DNA from 3 places in the Streptomyces sp. NPDC048258 genome. Region 2 is predicted to be linked to each of the others. Evidence: riboswitches for the same ligand, from Rfam matches in the RefSeq annotation. Region 2 holds a riboswitch; each other region holds the start of a gene.
What was found. Region 2 has a riboswitch for thiamine pyrophosphate ahead of thiO (glycine oxidase ThiO). Riboswitches for the same ligand answer to the same signal wherever they lie in the genome.

Region 1: another riboswitch for thiamine pyrophosphate. It lies ahead of thiC (phosphomethylpyrimidine synthase ThiC); the one in region 2 lies ahead of thiO (glycine oxidase ThiO).
Region 3: another riboswitch for thiamine pyrophosphate. It lies ahead of ACGFYQ_RS07045 (thiamine ABC transporter substrate binding subunit); the one in region 2 lies ahead of thiO (glycine oxidase ThiO).

Annotation. Positions count from the first base shown of each region.
Region 1 covers NZ_JBICZH010000006.1:181,605-187,281, forward strand. The annotation lists gene ACGFYQ_RS16615 (IclR family transcriptional regulator) at 167-913, shown strand; gene ACGFYQ_RS16620 (SsgA family sporulation/cell division regulator) at 1,011-1,460, shown strand; gene ACGFYQ_RS16625 (YibE/F family protein) at 1,523-2,947, opposite strand; TPP riboswitch at 2,987-3,132, shown strand; gene thiC (phosphomethylpyrimidine synthase ThiC) at 3,126-4,913, shown strand; gene ACGFYQ_RS16635 (hypothetical protein) at 4,997-5,149, opposite strand.
Region 2 covers NZ_JBICZH010000001.1:826,089-831,765, forward strand. The annotation lists gene ACGFYQ_RS03830 (thiazole synthase) at 1-501, opposite strand, end outside; gene thiS (sulfur carrier protein ThiS) at 507-725, opposite strand; gene thiO (glycine oxidase ThiO) at 722-1,891, opposite strand; TPP riboswitch at 1,889-2,001, opposite strand; gene ACGFYQ_RS03845 (NAD(P)/FAD-dependent oxidoreductase) at 2,083-3,303, shown strand; gene ACGFYQ_RS03850 (Rv2175c family DNA-binding protein) at 3,371-3,736, shown strand; gene thiE (thiamine phosphate synthase) at 3,814-4,449, shown strand; gene metF (methylenetetrahydrofolate reductase [NAD(P)H]) at 4,680-5,594, shown strand; gene ACGFYQ_RS03865 (hypothetical protein) at 5,646-5,677, shown strand, end outside.
Region 3 covers NZ_JBICZH010000002.1:626,566-632,242, reverse strand. The annotation lists gene ACGFYQ_RS07060 (cytochrome P450) at 1-144, shown strand, start outside; gene ACGFYQ_RS07055 (ABC transporter ATP-binding protein) at 191-1,225, opposite strand; gene ACGFYQ_RS07050 (ABC transporter permease) at 1,225-2,841, opposite strand; gene ACGFYQ_RS07045 (thiamine ABC transporter substrate binding subunit) at 2,937-4,037, opposite strand; TPP riboswitch at 4,123-4,232, opposite strand; gene rlmN (23S rRNA (adenine(2503)-C(2))-methyltransferase RlmN) at 4,307-5,419, opposite strand; gene ACGFYQ_RS07035 (phosphatidate cytidylyltransferase) at 5,513-5,677, opposite strand, start outside.

The sequences.
Region 1 (5,677 bases), on a different contig from region 2:
ACCGAAAGCCGGTACCACCGCTCTGACCCGCGGTTGCGTTGAGCTGCCGCCGAGCACGACCCCCAGGAGTCACGGCATACGCGGGGGCGGCCCCCGCAGGGCGGGCCACCCCGAGGCCCGCCGCCACGCCTGGGGGTGAGCTTTGTCTTCCGTTCCCAACGCCGGTGTGCCGACTCTGATCGGTTCGGTGCAGCGGGCGTTGAGGCTGCTCGAAGCGGTGGGCTCGCACAGCGAGGGAGCGCCGGCGAAACAGCTGGCCCGGGAGGCCGGACTCCCGCTTCCCACCGCGTACCACCTGCTGCGCACCCTCACGCACGAGGGCTATCTGCGCCGGGAGAGCGGAGTCTTCGTCCTCGGCGACGCGGCCGGGCGGCTCGCCGGCGGCGGACTCCAGCAGAAACGTCGCAGCATGATCCTCGACTCCCTCGCGCACTTCCGCGACTCGGTCGGGGCCCCCGTCTACTTCGCGGTCTTCCGCGAGGGTGAGATCGAGCTCGTGGGCGTCTCGGACACCCCGGCCAGCCCGGCCTGCGAGGAGTGGGCCGATTTCCGCGAGACCGGCCACGCGCACGCCATCGGTCAGTGCCTGCTCGGCCAGCTCGACGAGAAGACGCGCAAGGACTACTACGACCGGCACCCGGTCGAGGCCATCACCCCCTACACCGTGGCCGATCAGCGGTCCTTGGAACAGCGGATCGCGTCCCTGGAGCGGATGCAGCCGGTTACGGAGCGTCAGGAGTACGCCCTGGGCACGGTCTGTGCGGCCATCCCCATCACCGCCGGCGACACCGCCGCGACGATGGCGATTTCCCTTCCCCTGCACCAAGAAGACCGGTTGCTTTATGTAGTCGATCGACTACGGAGTGAAGTAGGCGCGCTGTTGAGCACCCTCTCGTTCTCTATCAGTATCTGAAAACTCACTCCTTGTGATCTGCTAGCGCTTCCACCACTCTTGTCAAGAGGGCCCTGGGGGATCATTCCTGGCCACTTCCACTACAGCGGGGTAGTCAATGCGCGAGTCGGTACAGGCAGAGGTCATGATGAGCTTCCTCGTTTCCGAGGAGCTCTCGTTCCGGATCCCGGTGGAACTCCGGTACGACGCTCGGGACCCCTACGCAGTCCGCCTGACCTTCCACCTTCCCGGAGATGCGCCCGTGACCTGGGCGTTCGGCCGGGAGCTCCTCCTCGACGGCATCAACAAACCGTGCGGCGACGGCGATGTGCACATCGCCCCGACCGATCCCGAGGACCTGTCCGATGTCCACATCCGCCTCCAGGTCGGCGGTGACCGGGCCCTGTTCCGCGCCAGCGCGGCGCCGCTCGTCGCGTTCCTCGACCGCACCGACCGGCTCGTCCCGCTCGGCCAGGAGCGCAACCTGGGTGACTTCGAGGAGAACCTCGACGAGGCGCTCGGCAAGATCCTGGCCGAATCCCGGCAGAACGAGCAGAACGCGGGGTGACGCGCCGCCGTGCGCGCACCGACCAGCCGCGCCGGCCACGCTGTTCCTCCCGCAACAACCTTTCAGCGCTTGCGACGGCGGCCCCGGCCGCCACGGGCCGGCTCCGACGCCGGCCCGGCGACCGGGGTCCCCGGCCGGTCGGCGGAAACGACCAGGGCGGCCAGCGCCGTCGTCACGGGAACCGAGGCCACGAGGCCGATCGAGCCCACGAGGGTCCGTACGATCTCCACCGCGACCAGCTCGCTGTTGGCCACCGACCCCATGCTGCTGTTCGCGATCGAGAACAGCAGGAGCAGGGGGAGCGCGGCACCCGCGTAGGCGAGTACGAGCGTGTTGACCACCGACGCGATGTGGTCGCGCCCGATCCGGATGGCCGCCCGGTAGAGGGCGCGCGACCCCATCGACGGGTCGGCCTGATGGAGTTCCCAGACCGCGGAGGTCTGCGTGACCGTCACATCGTCGAGCACGCCCAGCGATCCGATGATGATGCCCGCGAGCAGCAGACCGCTCATGTCGATGCCCGGGTAGAGCCCGTGGATCAGGCCCGTGTTGTCGTCGGTGTTTCCGCTGAGGAACGCCCAGTCGATGAACACCGAGCCCAGCAGCCCGATCAGCAGCAGCGAGACGAGCGTGCCGAGGACGGCGACCGAGGTGCGGGCGGTCAGCCCGTGGCAGATGTACAGAGCGATGAGCATGATGGCGCTCGCGCCGATGACGGCGACGACCAGCGGATTCGACCCCTGCAAGATGGCCGGGAGGATGAAGAGGGTCAGCACGCCGAAGCTGATGATCAGCGCGATCAGTGCGAACAGCCCGCGCATCCGGCCGACCAGGACGACGGCGACCGCGAAGATCAAGGCCAGCAGCGCCAAGGGGAACTTGCGGTTCACGTCGATCACCGAGTACTGGAGGTCCCGCGGGGCGTCCGGCGCGTACGCGACCACCACCCCCTGACCCTTCGCCAACTGCCGTGGCGCGCCCGGCTGGACGATCTCCACGAAGGTGCGGCCCTTGTCCGGTCCGGTGCCGACCTCGACGGTGGCCTTCTTGCACTCACCGGTCTGCGCCGCCTGGGCCTCGCGGCCCTCGGGAGTGGACGTGTCGCCGGTGGGCGGGACCTGCGAGGCGTTCACCGATTTGCAGTCGACCTGTTCGAGCGAGACGACCGTGCCCTGCTGCGTCTGCCGGTCGAAACCGACCCCCGTGCGCTCGTGGGCGGGGGCGCCGCCCGGCCAGAGCACCGCCATGCCGACGAAGACGGCGGCGGCGAAGGGGATCAGCACGGCCGCGATGACCTTGCGCAGGTGCTTCGAGACGGGGGCCGCCGGGCCGTGGCCGTGCCCGTGGGAATGCCCGTGGGAATGGCCGGCAGGGTGCCCGGAACCCGGGTGCGCGTGGCCCGAGTGGCCAGTGGGATCCGTGGGCTCGATGGGGGGCTGCGGCGAGGTCGTCACCAGCAGATCATCGCAAGAGATGAGGGGGCCCACTGTTCAGCACGCCATGGATGACGCTAGCGTGGGGGCTACTTTGCACAACGCGGGAGCTCGGAGCACCGGGCTGAGAGGACGCTGATCACCGTACGCGCATCACGGATGCGTACGGGAGGAGGCTGCGTCGACCGCCGAACCTGTTACCGGGTAATGCCGGCGTAGGGAGATAGGTCTCATGACCATTCAGGACGCATGCACGCCTGCCGTCAGCCAGGACGGCGACGGCTCGACCGAGCGCAAGCCGGGCTGGCACAAGGGCTACGTGGCGGGCTCCCGCCCCGACATCCGGGTGCCGGTCCGCCAGGTCCACCTCACCAACGGCAAGGACGTGACGCTCTACGACACGTCCGGTCCGTACACCGACCCCCAGATCGAGACCGACGTGCGCCGGGGTCTCGCGCCGCTGCGCGAGAACTGGATCATCGGCCGCGGCGACACCGAGGAGTACGCGGGACGTCCCGTGCGCCCCGAGGACGACGGAATCAAGCACACCTCGCCGCGCGGCGGGCTCAAGAACCTCGACGCGGTCTTCCCGGGCCGCCCCCGCCAGCCCCGCCGGGGCCGTGGCGGCGCCGCCGTCACGCAGCTCGCGTACGCCCGCCGGGGCGAGATCACCCCGGAGATGGAGTACGTCGCGATCCGCGAGAACGTCTCCCCCGAGGTCGTCCGCGAGGAGATCGCCGCAGGCCGCGCGGTGCTTCCGGCGAACGTGAACCACCCGGAGATCGAGCCGATGATCATCGGCAAGCGGTTCCTGGTGAAGGTCAACGCCAACATCGGCAACTCCGCCGTCACCTCCTCCATCGAGGAGGAGGTCGACAAGATGACCTGGGCCACCAAGTGGGGCGCCGACACGGTCATGGACCTCTCGACCGGCCGCAACATCCACACCACGCGCGAGTGGGTGCTGCGCAACTCCCCCGTCCCGATCGGTACCGTCCCGCTCTACCAGGCGCTGGAGAAGGTCGACGGCCGTGCCGAGGACCTGACCTGGGAGATCTACAAGGACACGGTCATCGAGCAGGCCGAGCAGGGCGTCGACTACATGACGGTCCACGCCGGCGTGCTGCTGCCCTACGTGCCGCTGACCGCCCGCCGCAAGACCGGCATCGTCTCGCGCGGCGGCTCGATCATGGCCGCGTGGTGCCTGGCGCACCACAAGGAGAACTTCCTCTACACGAACTTCGAGGAGCTCTGCGAGATCCTCGCGACGTACGACGTCACCTACTCGCTGGGTGACGGCCTGCGCCCCGGCTCCATCGCGGACGCCAACGACGCGGCGCAGTTCGCGGAGCTGAAGACGCTGGGCGAGCTGAACACGATCGCCAAGCGGCACAACGTCCAGACGATGATCGAGGGCCCGGGTCACGTCCCGATGCACAAGATCAAGGAGAACATCGACCTCCAGCAGGAGATCTGCGAGGAGGCGCCGTTCTACACGCTCGGCCCGCTGACCACGGACGTCGCGCCCGCGTACGACCACATCACCTCGGGCATCGGCGCCGCGATGATCGCCTGGTGGGGCACGGCGATGCTCTGCTACGTCACTCCCAAGGAGCACCTGGGCCTGCCCAACCGTGACGACGTCAAGACCGGCGTCATCACGTACAAGATCGCGGCGCACGCGGCGGACCTGGCCAAGGGGCACCCCGGTGCCCAGGAGTGGGACGACGCGCTGTCGGACGCGCGGTTCGAGTTCCGCTGGGAGGACCAGTTCAACCTGGCCCTCGACCCGGACACGGCCCGTGAGTTCCACGACGAGACGCTGCCCGCCGAGCCGGCCAAGACCGCGCACTTCTGCTCCATGTGCGGTCCGAAGTTCTGCTCGATGAAGATCTCGCAGGACATCCGCCGCGAGCACGGCGGCGACCTGAAGGCCGAGGAGATCCAGGCGGGCATGGCGGAGAAGTCCGCCGAGTTCGCGGCCTCGGGCAACCGCGTCTACCTGCCGCTGGCCGACTGAGGCGGTCGACAGGAGCTACGGAGCGGACCCGCGACCCATGAGGGGGAGTCGCGGGTCCGCCCGTGTCGCGCTGATCCGGCGCCTCAGGCCCCGTACAGATCGCGCTGGTACTCCGCTGTCTCGTGCTTGGCGTCCGTCATCTCGCGGATGCCTGCGTCGGCGCCCCCGAGCAGCTTGGCGACGCCCACCATCACGTCGTGGAAGTTGCTCGAAGTCGTCGTGCACGACGTCCTCACGGCTCGCGCTCCAGCCGAGGAACGGGCCGTGGTCGTCGGCGTCGATGAAGAGCTGAAGATGACGTAAGCCGACCGTAGGCATCCCTGTCGGGCCGTGCAAGCAAGCTCGACCGCAAGGGGCAAGGTCGGGCCGTGTCCGTCACAGAGGCCATTGGCGTCGCATCACTAGTCCGATTAGTGGACTTATCTGCGAGGTGTCCCGCCCCTCGCGGCAGCGATTCCCACGATGACCGAGGTGGCCCGAGAGGCCCCACCGCACGTCGTTCGATCGGATTCGAGAAGGAGTGGTATGCGCCCTGAGAAAAGGACCAGGTCAATCCTTGGTCCGCTGCCCAGGCGGAGCAGTTGGCTGACTGGCGGCACCCTCGCATCGCTTGCCCTGGTCATGGCGGGCATGTCCAGCCCCGCGGTCGCCACGGCTCAGGCCATCCAGGCGACCGAGGCGGTCCGGGTGGCGGCCCCCGCGGATGACCACTGCAAGTCGGACAAGCACGATTACGATCCGAGAGCGGCTGCCCAGGCCGGTCC
Region 2 (5,677 bases):
CGGATTGCGGATGCCCATCCCCGACCCGATGGGGGACCCGAGCGGCATGATCGCCGCGCAGCCCGCGTCCTCCAGCTTCCGCGCGAGCACCGGATCGTCGTTCGTGTACGGGAGGACCGTGAAGCCCTCGTCCACGAGGACCTCGGCGGCGTCCAGCAGCTCGACGCCGTCGGGCAGGAGGGTCCGCTCGTCCGCGACCACCTCCAGCTTGATCCAGTCGGTGCCCAGCGCCTCCCGCGCGAGCCGTGCCGTGAGCACGGCCTCACCCGCCGTGAAGCACCCCGCCGTGTTCGGCAGGACGGCGATGTCCAGCTTCGACAGGACGGAGAGGACGGATCCCTGGACCGTCGGGTCGAGCCGGCGCATGGCCACCGTGGTGAGTTCGGTGCCGGATGCGACCAGGGCGCGTTCGAGGACGTCCAGGCTCGGGGCGCCGCCCGTACCCATGATCAGGCGGGAGGAGAAGGTCCGGCCGCCGAGGACGAAGAGGTCGTCTGCCATGGCCGTCAGCCTCCCTGGACCGCGGTGAGGACCTCGACCCGGTCGCCCTCGCCCACCGGCGTGAGCGGCCACTGCCCGCGCGGGACCACGGTCTCGTTGAGCGCTGCGGCGACGCCGGAGGGGGCCGCCGTCAGGGTGGCGACCACCGCGTCGAGCGTGGTGCCGGCCGCGACCTCGAGCGGCTCGCCGTTGACGGAGACGGAAACGGAGACGGGGAGGGTCATGCGTACGACTCCTGACGTGCGGCGGAGAACCGGCGGGGGGTGAAGGGGCGTGCGATCGGCGGCAGTTCGCCGGTGGTCAGCAGCTCCGCCAGCACGTCGCCGGTGAGGGGGGTCAGCAGCACCCCGTTGCGGTAGTGCCCGGTGGCCAGGTGCAGGCCGGGCAGGTCGGTCGGGCCGAGCAGCGGGGCGTTGTCGGGGGAGCCCGGCCGCAGCCCCGCGCGGGTCTCGGTGAGCGGGAGTTCGGTGATGCCGGGCACCAGCTCGTGGGCGTCGCGCAGGAGTTCGTAGACCCCGCCCGCGGTGACCGTGGTGTCCCAGCCGAGCTCCTCGCTGGTGGCGCCGACGACGAGTTCGCCGTTCTCGCGCGGGACCAGGTAGACGTGGCTGCCGCGCACGACCGCCCGTACCGTCCGCGACAGGAACGGCGCATAGGCGGCAGGCACCGTGAGCCGCAGCACCTGGCCCTTCACCGGCCGTACGGGGGCCACGACCTCCGGCGGGACGCCCGCCAGCCGCCCGCTGAGCGAGCCCGCCGCCAGCACCACCTGGTCCGCGCGCAGCTCCGTACCGTCGTCGAGCAGGGCCCCGGCCGCCCGGTCGGCGGTGACCAGCAGCCGCTCCGCCGCCGCCCGGTGGACGGCCACGCCGGCCCCCTCACAGGCGGCCAGCAGCGCGGCCGCGAGCCGCCGCGGGTCGACCTGGTGGTCGCCGTCCACCCGCAGGCCGCCCCGGACCCCCGGGGCCAGCATCGGCTCCAGCCGGCGGCACTCCCGGCCGGTGAGCCACTCGGACTCCAGGCCGCAGCGGCGCTGCAGGGCGTGCAGCTCCCGCAGGTGGAGCCGGTCGTCGGCGTCGAGGGCGACGGCGAGGGTGCCGCAGGCCCGGTAGCCGATGTCCAGACCGCCGCTCGCCTCGGCCAGCTCGGCGGCGAACTCCGGATAGCGCGCGGCGGAGGCGAGACCCAGACCCAGCAGGGCCTCCTCGCCGTAGTGCAGCTCGGTCACGGGCGCGAGCATCCCGGCCGCGACCTGGGCGGCGCCCCCGCCGGGGGCCGGGTCGGCCAGTACGGTGCCGAGGCCCCGACGGGCAGCCCGCCAGGCGGTGACGAGTCCGATGATCCCGCCCCCGATGACGAGGACGTCGGATCCCTTCCGAGAAGAATGCATGGGCGTCCAGCCCCTCCCTTCGCCGGCATGACCCGGATCAGGTTCGTACGGTCGGAGGCCGGCCAGCCTCCCTCTCAGCCCGGTGCGCCCGGACTCCCGCGATAGGTACGGTGGCCAGACTAACCCCGGTCCGGACAGCGGGTAAGGCGGCACCTATTCCTGGCGGCCCGTCAGGTGATTAGGGTGGCCGGGTGAGTGAGCAGACGGAGCAGAACCCGAGCGGCGTCGTGATCGTGGGCGCCGGAATGGCCGGCGTGCAGACCGCGGTCGCCCTGCGCGAGCAGGGCTTCACCGGCCCCGTGACCCTGCTGGGCGCCGAGCCCCACCAGCCCTACGACCGGCCACCGCTGTCCAAGGCGGTGCTGCTCGGCAAGGCCGAGGACTCCGCCTTCGACGTGGACTTCGAAGGGCTCGGCATCGAGCTCCGGCTCGGCACGGAGGTCACCGGGCTGCGGGCCGCCGAGCGCGAGCTGGACACCGAGGCGGGACCGGTCCCGTACGGGGTCCTCGTGCTGGCCACCGGCGCCGTGCCGCTGACCCTGCCCGGGACGGAGGGCGTTCCCGGCGTGCACCTGCTGCGGACGCTGGACGACGCGGCGCGGCTGCGCCCGGTCCTGGCCGAGGCGCCCCGGGCGGTGGTCGTCGGCGCGGGCTGGATCGGCGCGGAGTTCGCCACCGCGGCCCGGGAGGCGGGCTGCGAGGTGACCGTGGTCGAGGCGGCGGACCGGGTCCTGGCGGGGGCGCTGCCGGCGGAGGTCGCCGCCCCGATGGCGCGCTGGTACGAGGAGGCGGGCGCCGAGCTGATCACCGGCGCGAAGGTCTCCGGCGTCGAGGAGGGCCGGGTGCTGCTCGCGGACGGGCGCGCCCTGCCGGCCGGCGCGGTGGTGGTGGGTATCGGAGCCCGCCCCGCCACCGGGTGGCTGGCCGGGACCGGCGTCGAACTGGGCCCCGACGGCTCGGTCACCGCCGACGCGTACCTGCGTACCTCCCTGCCCGGGGTGTACGCGGTCGGCGACTGCGCCTCCTTCCCCTCGGCCCGCTACGGGACGCGGCTGCTCGTGCACCACTGGGACAACGCGCTCCAGGGCCCGCGGGCGGTCGCGGCGAACATCCTGGCCGGGGAACCGGTCCAGGTGTACGACCCGGTGCCGTACTTCTGGTCGGAGCAGTTCGGGCGCTTCGTCCAGTACGCAGGCCACCACGCCGGGGCCGACACCCTGCTCTGGCGCGGCGACCCGGCCGGCCCCACCTGGTCGGTGTGCTGGCTGCGCGACGGCGTCCTGGTCGCGGTCCTGGCCGTGGGCCGCCCCCGCGACCTGGCGCAGGGCCGAAAGCTGATCGAGACGGCGGCCGCGGTGGACCCGGCCAAGGTCTCCGACCCGGCGGTTCCGCTCAAGTCGACCCCCTTGTAGTCCCGGCCGGACCACGGACGGGCGGCTCCGGTACCGGGTGCCGGTCCGAGATGGCAGGCTTGTACCCGTGACCGAGATTGACGCAAAGATCGATTCCCTTGTCCCCTCGTGGCTGTACCTCCCCGACATCGCGGAGATGCTCGACATCGAGGTGACCCGGGTCCGCCAGATGGTCAAGGAAGGGCAGCTGATCGCCGTACGCAGGGGCGAGAACCGCGCCCTGCAGGTGCCGGCCCCCTTCATCGACGGCGACAAGGTCGTCAAGGGCCTGGTCGGCCTGCTGACCGTGCTGCGCGACGACCGCTTCACCGAGGAGGAGATCCTTGAGTGGCTCTTCACCGAGGACCCGACCCTGCCCGGCACCCCCGTGCAGGCGCTGAGCGAGAATCGCGGCACGGAGGTGAAGCGCCGCGCTCAGGCGCTCGCCCTCTGACCTGATCCGCATCCGCTCCACCGCGGTGTACGGGCCCGCGGGGCTCGTACACCGCCTCCATCCCGGGGGGTACACCCATGCAGCTGTCCGACGCCCGGCTCTACCTCTGCACGGACGCCCGCAAGCGCCAGGGTGACCTCCCCGAGTTCCTGGACGCCGTGCTGGCCGGCGGCGTGGACATCGTCCAGCTCAGGGACAAGGGCATGGAGGCCGGGGAGGAGCTCGAACACCTCCAGGTCTTCGCCGAGGCCGCCCGGCGCCACGGCAAGCTCCTCGCCGTGAACGACCGCGCCGACGTCGCGCACGCCATCGGCTCCGACGTCCTGCACCTCGGCCAGGGCGACATCCCCGTCCCCGCCGCCCGCGCCATCCTCGGCGACCAGGTGCTGATCGGCCGTTCCTGCCACGCCGAGGCCGAGGTCGACGCGGCCGTCGCCGAGCCCGGCGTGGACTACTTCTGCACCGGCCCCTGCTGGCCCACCCCCACCAAGCCCGGCCGCTTCGCCCCCGGCCTCGGGCTCGTCCGGTACGCGGCCTCCCTGGAGCAGGACCGGCCCTGGTTCGCCATCGGCGGCATCGACAGCGCGAATCTGGACGAGGTGCTGGACGCCGGAGCCACCCGTGTCGTCGTCGTCCGCGCCCTCACCGAGGCCACCGACCCGGGTGCGGCCGCCGCGGACCTCGCCAAGCGCGTCCGGGCCCGGCTCGGCTGAGTCCTGTCCGCTTCCCGCCCGCCCGGTCTGTCCGCTTCCTGTCCGCTGTCGTCCGCCCGGATGGACACCCGGACAGCCGTAGCGCGTTTCGCCCGGATACCCGGACAGCCGTAGCGCGCCCTTGCGGATTAGGAACCGCTCGGCCGGAGCCGCGCGACCAGGTGTCCAAAAACGTGTCCAAAAGGCGGACAGCGCTTCGGCGTCCGCCGGGCCGCGTCTAACCTGCCCGTATGGCCTCTGGTACCGCTTCCACCTGGTCGGATCGTGCACACACGGTCCGCGACCTCCTCGCGTCCGGGCGCTCGTACTCCTTCGAGTTCTGGGCCCCCAAGACGGAGAAGGGCGAACGCAACCTCTGGAACGCCCTGCGCAGGGTCGAGGCGGTATCCCCCAGCTTCGTCTCCGTGACCTACGGAGCCGGCGGCTCCACCCGCGGCGGCACCGTCCGAGCCACCCAGCAGATCGCCGCGGACACCACGCTGACCCCCGTCGCGCACCTCACCGCCGTGGACCATTCGGTCGCTGAGCTGCGCAATGTCATCGGGCAGTTCGCCGACGCCGGGATCCGGAACATGCTCGTCGTGCGCGGAGATCCGCCGGGCGACCCGATGGGCGACTGGGTGGCCCACCCCGACGGCGTGCACTACGCAGCGGACCTGGTCCGGCTCGTCAAGGAGTCCGGCGACTTCTGTGTCGGCGTCGCGGCCTTCCCCGAGATGCACCCCCGCTCGACGGATTGGGACACGGACATCCGGCACTTCGTGGACAAGTGCCGCGCCGGAGCGGACTATGCGATCACACAGATGTTCTTCGATCCGGAGAACTATCTGCGGCTGCGCGACAGCGTCGAGAAGGCCGGCTGCGAGACCCCGATCATCCCCGAGGTCATGCCTGTTGTGGCGATCAAGCAGCTCGACCGGCTGCCCCAACTCAGCAATGCGCTCTTCCCCGAGAACGTGAAAGAGCGCATGCTCGCGGTCAAGGACGATCCGGCCGCTGTACGCTCCATTGGCATCGAGTTCGCCACGGAGTTCTGCGCGCGGCTGCTGTCCGAGGGTGTCCCAGGGCTGCACTTCATCACGCTGAACAATTCCACGGCGACTCTCGAGATCTACGAGAACCTGGGCCTGCACCAGCGGGCCTGACCGGCTGGCCCCCGTTTCCCACGCGGTCGGCCGTACCGAGAGGGGCCATGCATGGGTATGACGGTCCTCTACATCGCGTTCGG
Region 3 (5,677 bases), on a different contig from region 2:
CTGGAGGCTCAGCTGGCGCTGAGCGAGCTGGCCCGCAGGCTGGAGAACCCGCGGCTGCTGGAGGACCCGCCCCCGTACCGCCAGAACGCGGTCCTGCGCGGCCCGCGCCACCTGCCGATCGCCTGCGACGGGATCCGCCCCTAGTGCTGTGGCCGGCAAGGTTTGCCGGCCACAGCACTGGAAACGGCCCTCAAGACCCGGGGGCGTCCGCCGGGAGTACGACCACCTCCGCCGGGGCGAAGGTCACCGCGACCCGGTCCCCCACGGCCGGCGCTCCCGCCAGCCCGCACTCCGCCTCCAGCACCGGCCCCGACTCAGGCCGCAGCAGCAGCGCGACGTGCGTGCCCCGGAAGGTGCGCGAGAGCACCTCGCACCGCAGGCCGTCCGGGCCCAGCACGACCCCCGCCGGGCGGATCAGCAGCTGCCGCTCCCCCTCCGCCGCCCCCGCGGGGACGGGCACCTTCCCCCACGGGGTCCCCGCCACGCCGGCCGACACCACGGCCGGCACCACGTTCTCGAAACCCAGGAACCGCGCCACGAACTCCGACGCGGGCCGCTGCCACACCTCCAGCGGGGTACCGGCCTGCGCGATCCGCCCGTCCCGCATCACGACCACCCGGTCGGCCAGCGCGAAGGCCTCCCCCTGGTCGTGCGTGACGGCCAGCACGGTGGTCCCCAGCCGGGAGAACAGCCCCTGGAGCTCGACCACGAGGCGCTCCCGCAGCCCTCGGTCCAGCTGTCCCAGCGGTTCGTCCAGCATCAGCAGCCGCGGCGACGGGGCCAGCGCCCGGGCCAGCGCGACCCGCTGCTGCTCGCCGCCCGACAGGGAGGCCACCGCCCGCTTCCCGGCCCCGGGGAGCCCGACCAGCTCCAGCAGCTCCTCGACCCGGCCCTCGCGGGCGTCCTTCGAGGAGCCCCGTATCCGCAGCCCGAAGGCGACGTTTCCGCCGACGTCCCGGTGCGGGAAGAGCTGGTGGTCCTGGAACATCAGGCCGACGCCCCGCCGGTGCACGGGCACGGCCGCCTGGTCCGTTCCGCCCAGCAGCACCCGCCCCGCGGACACCGGCTGGAGACCTGCGACGACGCGCAGCAGGGTGGACTTGCCGCTCCCGCTCGGCCCCAGCACGCACACGATCTCGTGCTCGGCGACCTTCAGGTCCACGGAGTCCACGGCCGCCCGCTCACCGAAGCGGACCGACACCCCTTCCAACTGAAGCAGCGTCATCAGAACTCCCCGGAGGTCTTGTCGGGTCGCAGTCGCTCCAGCACCAGCAGGGACACCGCGCACACCAGCATCAGAATCGTGCTCAGGGCCATCGCCTGCCCGTAGTTCAGCTCACCGGCCCGCCCCAGCAGCCGCGCCACGGCCACCGGCAGCGTCGGCCGGTCCGGCCGTGCGATGAAGACGGTCGCGCCGAACTCCCCCAGCGAGACCGCGAAGGCGAACCCGGCCGCGATCAGCAGGGCCCGCCGCACCAGCGGCAGGTCCACCTCCCGCCACGCCCGCAGCGGGGAAGCGCCGAGCACGGCGGCCGCCTCGCGCAGCCGCGCGTCGACGGCGCGCAGGACCGGCAGCATGGTCCGTACGACGAAGGGCACGCCCACCAGCGCCTGCGCGAGCGGCACCAGGATCCACGAGGTCCGCAGATCCAGCGGCGGCTCGTCCAGGGTGATCAGGAAGCCGAAACCCACCGTCACGGCGGACACCCCGAGCGGCAGCATCAGCAGCGCGTCGAAGCCCCGTACGAAGCGACCCGCGCGCCGTGTCAGCGCGGCGGCCGCGAGCCCCCCGATGACCAGGGCGATGGCGGTGGCGGCGAGCGCGTACTGGAGCGAGTTCCAGATCGCCTCCAGCGGCGGCACCAGGAACGTGCCGCCACCGGCGCCCGCGTCCTGCAGCGCCCGGTAGAAGCCGAGGCCGTATCCGCCGGGAGCGTCGAAGGACCGCTCCACCAGGACCGCCAGCGGGGCCACGATCAGCAGGGCGACCGTCAGCAGGACCCCGCCCAGCAGGCCCCGCTGGGCCCAGCCGCGCGGCCGGTGCGCCGTGCGCCCCGGGTCCACGAGCCGCAGCGCGGTCTCCCGCCGGCGCACCGTCCGTGCGTGCACGGCGAGGACCCCGCCGATCGCCGCGAACTGCACCATCGTCAGCACGGCGGCCGTGGACAGGTCCAGGAGCTGCGCGGTCTGCCGGTAGACCTCGACCTCCAGGGTGGAGTACGAGGGCCCGCCCAGGATCTGTACGACGCCGAAGGAGCTGAAGGTGAACAGGAACACCATCAGCGAGGCGGCGCCCACCGCCGGGGCCAGCGCGGGCAGCGTCACCCGCCGCCAGGCGGCGAACCGTCCGGCGCCCAGCACACGGGCGGCCTCCTCCTGCCGCGGGTCCAGCTGCGCCCAGAGCCCGCCGACCGTCCGTACGACGACGGCGTAGTTGAAGAAGACGTGCGCGAGCAGGATCGCCCACACGGTGGTGTCCAGCCGGACGCCCCACAGCTCGTCCAGCAGACCGCCCCGGCCGACCAGCGCGAGGAACGCGGTGCCGACCACCACGGTCGGCAGCACGAAGGGGACGGTCACCACCGCCCGCAGCAGCTGCTTGCAGGGGAAGTCGAAGCGCGCGAAGACGTACGCGGCGGGAAGTGCGATCAGCAGCGTGAGCGCGGTGGACGCGAGCGCCTGCCAGGTGGTGAACCACAGCACGTCGGCGATGTCCGGCCGGGCGATCACCTCGCCGATCCGGCCGAACTGCCAGCCGTCGTCGGTCTTGAGCCCGCGCCCGACGATCGCGGCGACGGGATAGGCGAAGAACAGCCCGAAGAAGACGAGGGGTACGGCCATCAGGGCGAGCCGCACCGCGGTCGCCCGCCCGCCCTCGCGAGGGCCGGGGCCCGGTGCGGCGCCCCCCGGCGCCGCACCCGGCTCCTTGGTGCCGCTTACTTCACGACGAGCGAGGTCCATGCCTTGACCCACTGCTCACGGTTCTTGGCGATGGTCTCGGGAGCGACGCTCTCCGGCTTCTCGATCACCACACCGTGCTTCGTGAACAGCTCCGGCAGGGAAGCGTCCTTCGTCACCGGGTTCACGAACATCTGGAGGGGCATGTCCTCCTGGAACTTCTTGCTGATCAGGAAGTCCACGAGGGCCTTGCCGCCCTCCTCGTTCTTCGCGCCCTTCAGCAGACCCGCGAACTCGATCTGGCGGAAGCAGGTGCCGGTGGAGACGCCCGTCGGGGCCTCGGCCGGCTGCGGCTCGCCGTACAGCACCTCGACCGGCGGGCTGGAGGCGTAGGAGACGACCAGCGGCCGGTCGCCCTTGGCCTTCTTGCCGCCCGCGGAGCCGGAGAAGCGCTCGTTGTAGGCCTGCTCCCAGCCGTCGACGACCTCGACGCCGTTGGCCTTGAGCTTGCTCCAGTAGTCCTTCCAGCCCTCTTCGCCGTACTTGCCGACGGAGGCGAGCAGGAAGCCGAGGCCGGGCGAGGAGGTCGCGGCGTTCTCGGTGACCAGCAGGTTCTTGTACTCCGGCTTGACCAGGTCGTCCAGCGTCTGCGGCGGGGCGAGCTTCTTGTCCGCGAAGTACTGCTTGTCGTAGTTGACGCAGATGTCACCGGAGTCGATCGGCGTGACCCGGTGCTCCTTGTCGAGCACGTACTCCGGCTTCACGCCGGCCAGGCCCTTGGCCTCGTACGGCGTGAAGATGCCGTTGTCGAGGGCGCGCGAGAGCAGGGTGTTGTCCACGCCGAAGAAGACGTCGCCGCGCGGGGAGCCCTTGGTGAGGATCTCCTGGTTGAGCGCGGCACCCGCGTCCCCGGACTTCAGCACCTTGACGGTGTAGCCGCTCTGCTGCTCGAACTCCTTGAGGACCGGCTCGGACACGACGAAGGAGTCGTGGGAGACAAGCGTGACGGTCTTGGACTTGGGGGCGTCGCTCGCGCCCGCGGGCTTGTCCTTGGCGTCGCCGCCGCCGCAGGCGCTGAGCGCGGTGACGCCCAGCGCGGCCGCGAGCGCCGCGCCCGCGATCCTCTTGGTGGTGCTCACTGGTGAATTCCTCCTGGGATGTCCAGGAGAAGACGCGGCCCTGCCCGGCGCTCTGTGGGAGCGGACGCCGGGCAGGGCGCAACAGCTTGAGTGGTGACCGAACTTCCTACCCCGAATGACCGGGGCGAGGTTCAGAGGGTCTGCGGATGACGGATACCGCACTCTCAGCGCTGTGGCGCTCCCCTGTCGGAATATGAAATTGGTTCGGCCACAGGGTACCCCGTGGCCGATTGTGACCGGTCGTGGCCGGAAACCGACGCAGTCGGAACTCAGCGCTCCGAAGCGGCCAGCTGGCCGCACGCGCCGTCGATCTCCTGGCCGCGGGTGTCCCGTACGGTCACGGGCACGCCGTGCCGGGCGATCGCCTCCACGAAGGCCTTCTCGTCCTCGGGCCGCGAGGCGGTCCACTTGGATCCGGGCGTCGGGTTCAGCGGGATGAGGTTGACGTGGACACGCTTGCCCTTGAGCAGCTTGCCCAGCAGGTCACCACGCCAGGCCTGGTCGTTGATGTCGCGGATCAGGGCGTACTCGATGGAGATCCGGCGGCCGGACTTCTCGGCGTACTCCCAGGCGGCGCCGAGCACCTCGCGGACGTTCCAGCGGGTGTTCACGGGGACCAGGGTGTCGCGCAGCTCGTCGTCGGGGGCGTGCAGCGAGACCGCGAGGCGGCACTTGAAGCCCTCGTCGGCGAAGCGCAGCATGGCCGGGACCAGGCCGACGGTGGAGACGGTGATACCGCGCTGCGACAGGCCCAGGCCGTCGGGCTCCGGGTCGGTGAGCCGGCGGATGGCGCCGACCACGCGGTTGTAGTTGGCCAGCGGCTCGCCCATGCCCATGAAGACGATGTTCGACAGGCGCGCCGGGCCGCCGGGGACCTCGCCGTCGCGCAGCGCGCGCATGCCGTCGACGATCTGGTGCACGATCTCGGCGGTGGACAGGTTGCGGTCCAGACCCGCCTGGCCGGTGGCGCAGAACGGGCAGTTCATGCCGCAGCCGGCCTGCGAGGAGATGCACATGGTGACCCGGTCGGGGTAGCGCATCAGCACGGACTCGACGAGCGTGCCGTCGTGCAGCTTCCACAGGGTCTTGCGGGTGGTGTCGTTGTCGCACGAGATGTGCCGGAGGACGTTCATCAGGTCCGGGAGGAGCTCCTGCTGGAGCTTCTCGCGGGAGCCCGCGGGGATGTCGGTCCACTCGGCCGGGTCGTGCGCGTAGCGCGCGAAGTAGTGCTGCGAGAGCTGCTTGGCCCGGAACGGCTTCTCGCCGATCGCGGCGACCGCCTCACGGCGCTCGGCCGGGGTCATGTCGGCGAGGTGCCGGGGCGGCTTCTTGGCTCCGCGCGGGGCGACGAAGGTGAGCTCTCCCGGAACAGGGCGGGCCATGGCAGGTACTCCTTGTAAGACGAAAGGCGCGCCGCAGAAGCAGCGCGCCTTCCAAGAGTAACCGCCCGGCGTGTTACGACGCCTTTCCGCAGGTCAGCCCGTACCCACGAACGCGGCCAGCAGCAGCCACACCACCGGAGCCGTCGGCAGCAGCGAGTCGAGCCGGTCCATGATCCCGCCGTGTCCCGGCAGCAGGGTGCCCATGTCCTTGATGCCCAGGTCCCGCTTGATCATCGACTCGCCGAGGTCGCCCAGCGT